One region of the Afipia massiliensis genome, then DNA from elsewhere that is predicted to be linked to it. Evidence: predicted binding sites of a transcription regulator. Region 1 holds the regulator's gene; the other holds the start of a gene.
What was found. The regulator PhoB, encoded in region 1, activates phosphate uptake and scavenging genes when phosphate is short. The targets are predictions, from matches to a motif close to TGTCATNNANCTGTCAT.
Positions count from the first base shown of each region.

Region 2: the regulator PhoB is predicted to act here: its motif matches at 1,372-1,388, upstream of YH63_RS17440 (RNA degradosome polyphosphate kinase).

Region 1 covers NZ_LBIA02000001.1:4,162,217-4,164,417, forward strand. Annotated here, with positions in the region: gene pqqA (pyrroloquinoline quinone precursor peptide PqqA) at 153-233, opposite strand; gene YH63_RS19990 (hypothetical protein) at 573-920, shown strand; gene phoB (phosphate regulon transcriptional regulator PhoB) at 965-1,666, opposite strand; gene phoU (phosphate signaling complex protein PhoU) at 1,691-2,201, opposite strand, start outside.
Region 2 covers NZ_LBIA02000001.1:3,598,593-3,600,793, reverse strand. Annotated here, with positions in the region: gene YH63_RS17440 (RNA degradosome polyphosphate kinase) at 1-1,300, opposite strand, end outside; gene YH63_RS17435 (DnaA ATPase domain-containing protein) at 1,429-2,112, opposite strand; gene YH63_RS17430 (CDP-alcohol phosphatidyltransferase family protein) at 2,153-2,201, opposite strand, start outside.

The DNA of each region.
Region 1 (2,201 bases):
CCCCGCCCTCGATTCAATCACAGGATTAGTGATGGCAGAATTCAACGCCACAGACGCCAACAACCCGGCCTCGCACAGGAACACCTCTTCCTTCAAGGAATTCCTGGCGCAAACCGGATCGCTTCACTGCGAGCCTGATAGCGGGATGCGGCCTATTTTCGTGCCGCGCAGGCGTACATATTGATTTCCATGCCCACTGGCACTTCGACAATCCTAGGGGTCTTCCAGGCCATTTTGGTCTCCTTGCCCATTGTGGACGCGACTTTGAATCCTCGTCCGTGACAAAGCTAACATGGAGCTTCCGGACCGTGCCATTGAATTTCAGACACCAACGCCACAAGTTTGTGACCAAGTCAGATATGTGTGCAGCGCACCAATGTTCGATCCTTTCTCGCGGCGATGCAAAAAGCTGCACCTTCGCGAAAAAAAGCGCTTTACGCCGATACCTGTCGCTCTCAACCTGTCGTCAATAACGACGCCGCAACGGCGCGATTCTTCACAACAGCATGGGTCGCTATAGCCTTCCGAGCCGAAGGACGGACGACTCTGTAGTGACAGGGAGGGAATTCACGTTGAGCTTGCCCCGCGCACGCATCAAAATGTCCGATGCGGATATCGTCAGCCGGTTCGAACGGCTCGGCTACAAACTCGCCATCGATCAGATCGCCTTCACATCGGAAAGCGTCGAGGACTTCTACGACGCGCGGGAAACACTCTGGACAGGTGTAGGTACGATCAAGATCTATGAGGAAGGCGGATTGCTGCTTGTTGAAAAAGCACAGCCGCGCGCAGGCCAGCCCTCGCGCGACATCGCAGTCATCAGCCTCGGACATGCGCGTGCTGTGATGGGCGTCCTCAAACCGGACAAGTCAGCGGAGTTGCCCCGCTATGCCGGGCGCATGGAATTGTCCGAACGCTAGAACGGATCATCTTCGCGCGCCAATCGACGGCTCTTAGCCTGACGCTATTCCGCCTTGGCAAATCGATCGTCAAGCGCATAGCCTGCGCCGCGAACGGTGCGGATCGGATCGGATTCTCGCCCGAGATTCAGAAGCTTCCGCAGCCGCCCGATGTGGACGTCTACGGTACGCTCATCGATATAGATGTCGCGCCCCCATACGCCGTCGAGCAACTGCTCGCGGCTGAACACGCGTCCCGGGTGCTCAAGGAAGAACTCCAGGAGCCGGTATTCGGTCGGTCCGAGATCGATAGGACGGCCCGAGCGAGCAACGCGCCGTCTGTCCCGATCCAATTCGATGTCGCCGAATGCGAGCACCGTGGCGAGGCGCTCAGGACTGGCACGCCGCAAAAGACCCTTCACGCGTGCCAGCAATTCCGGCACCGAGAACGGCTTCACGATGTAATCGTCCGCACCAGTTGCAAGCCCCCTCACCCGTTCGCTTTCCTCGCCGCGCGCGGTCAGCATGATGATTGGAATCTGCTTGGTCTCTGGTCGCGCACGCAACCGGCGGCATAGCTCAATCCCGGACAGGCCCGGAAGCATCCAGTCGAGGACGATGAGATCGGGAACATGCTCCTTGAGCCGTGTATCCGCATCGTCGCCACGTGCAACCGTTTCGACGTCGTAGCCCTCGGCATCAAGGTTGTAGCGAAGCAGCGTTGTCAGCGCTTCTTCGTCTTCGACCACAAGAATTCGGGCGCTCATGCTCGATCCTTCAATTGAGACACATTAATTTCCAGACGCGGCCGCTGCAAAGTTCGTCATATCGCCCTTCGGGCGCTGATCGATCATCTGCTGGCCTTCGATCATATAGAACACCGTCTCTGCGATATTGGTCGCGTGATCGCCAATCCGCTCGATGTTCTTGGCGCAGAACATCAGGTGGATACAGAAGCCGATGTTGCGCGGGTCTTCCATCATGTAGGTCAGGAGTTCACGGAACAGCGAGGTGCAAATCGCATCGACCTCCTCGTCGCCCTTCCAGACCACCATGGCGGCAGGCAGATCATGCGCTGCGTAGGCATCGAGCACAGATTTCACCTGCGACTGCACAAGGTCGGTCATGTGCTCCAGTCCGCGGATCAATTTCAGCGGATGAAAATCACTATCGAGCGCCGCAACGCGCTTACCGATATTCTTGGACAGGTCGCCGATACGCTCAAGATCGGTCGCGACACGCATCGAGCTGACGATCTCGCGCAAGTCGACCGCCATTGGCTGACGGCGCGCAATCGTCAGA
Region 2 (2,201 bases), 560 kb from region 1:
CGCGTGCCCAGCGAATGTTGGCTTCTTCGTCGAACCGCGCCTTGAGTTCGATCAGCGCCGTCACCGACTTGCCGGCTTCGGCAGCTTCAACAAGCGTTCTCACGATCGGCGAATCGCGCGAGGTGCGATAGAGCGTCTGCTTGATGGCAACGACGTCGGGGTCGCGCGCCGCCTGCTGCAGGAACTGCACGACGACGTCGAACGATTCATACGGATGGTGGACGACCAGATCCTTCTGCCGGATCGCCGCGAAAATGTCGCCGCCGTGGTCGCGGACACGCTCGGGGTGACGCGGCACGTAAGGCGTGAATTCGAGATCGGGACGATCCAGCCGCGTCAGTTGCGACAGCTCGTTCATGGCGAGCACGCCGTCGACCAGCAGGACGTCATCGTCCGGCACCGACAGCGCGCGCTGCACGAAGGCGCGCAGTTCGTCTGGCATGTGGGCTTCGATTTCGAGACGGATCACCGACCCGCGACGGCGGCGCTTCAGCGCCGACTCGAACAGGCGAACGAGATCCTCGGCCTCTTCCTCGATTTCCAGTTCGGAGTCGCGGATGATGCGGAACGCGCCCCGCCCCTTGACGGTGTAGCCCGGGAACAGCCGGCCGATGAACAGGCCGGTGGCTTGTTCGAGCGTGATGAGACGCACCGAGCCGTCCTTGCCGGCCGGCAGCTTGATGAAACGGTCGATCTTGCCCGGCATGCGGATCAGCGCATTCATCGCCTTGCCGTCGGACACGCGCGCCAGATGCAGCGCGATGGTGAAGCCGAGACTCGGAATGAACGGGAACGGATGCGCCGGGTCGATCGCCAGCGGCGTCAGCAGCGGGAAAATGTTGTGAAGGAAATGGTCCTCGATCCAGCTCCCTTCGGCCTTGGTGACGTCCTTGCCGTCGACCAGAACGATTCCGACATCGGACAGCACATGGCGCAGATCGCGCCAGATCTCTTGCTGGTCGCTGGCGAGCTTCGAGACGGTCTCGTTGATCTTGGCGAGCTGTTCGGTGGGCGTCGAGCCGTCAGGGCTGCGCTCGGCGATGCCTTCGCGGACCTGCGCCTTGAGGCCCGCGACGCGGACCATGAAGAACTCGTCAAGGTTATTGGCCGAAATCGACAGGAACCGGACCCGCTCCAGCGCCGGATGATTGAGATTGACCGACTCTTCCAGCACGCGGCGATTGAAATGGAGCCATGACAATTCGCGATTGATGAAGCGCTCGGGGCTCGACCCGATCGACGACACGCTTACGATTTCTTCATTTTCTTCTTTTTTTACAACAGCTTGCGCGGCGTCCATGAAGCGAAACCTCATATCATGTCATCAGACCGGACCTTAGGCCCGTTCCACAGAGACAATGTGCCACTGTCATGACAGTTCGATGACATGATGAGCCAGGACCGGTTAATGACCAAGTCCCTGCGCGGTCAGGCCGCAGTGTCTTTCAGCACTTCCGCCGCCAGCGCGCGGGTCACCGGGCGGCGCTGCCGAAGCGCCTCTTCGTCGAGCTGTTCGACCGCTCGCCGCGCCGCCGCGAACGAGCGTTCGATGCGGGTCGCGAGATAGCTGACAATGCTCTCGTCCACACTCATCTGCCGGTCGGCGCAGAACTTGACGATCAGCGCGCGAAACAACTGATCGTCCGGCGGCGTCAGCGTCACCACCGGCACCGCCCGCAACCGCGACCGCAGGTCGTGCAACGTCACCGCGAACGAGGACGGCTGCGCCCGCCCCGTCATCAGGATATAGGCCTCGTCTTCGCGTGCGAGGTTGAGCAGGTGAAACAGCGCGCGATCGTCGAATGACGCGGGGTCGAGATCGTCCACAACCAGCGCTCCGGTCGCGAGCTCGCCCGGCACATTGTCCGGTGTCAGCGTATGTGCCGCGACCGACCGCGCGCCCGCCTCATCCGCCCAGATCGACGCGAGATGGCTTTTGCCGCTGCCCTCGGGCCCCACCAGCATCATCACGCGGTTGGGCCAATCCGGCCACGCATCGATCAGGGCAAGCGCCTGCGCGTTCGCGGAACCTTCCAGAAAATTGTCGCGCGTCAGGCTCTCCGCGTGCGGCAACGCAAGGGCCAATTGACGAGGGCGGACGCGGACTACCACGCAGTCACTCCAGGTACGCAATACGCGGCCATCATCGCATTCAAGGCGTTGGAGCGCCTGCACTCATGTGCCTTGCCCACTCGACGAGA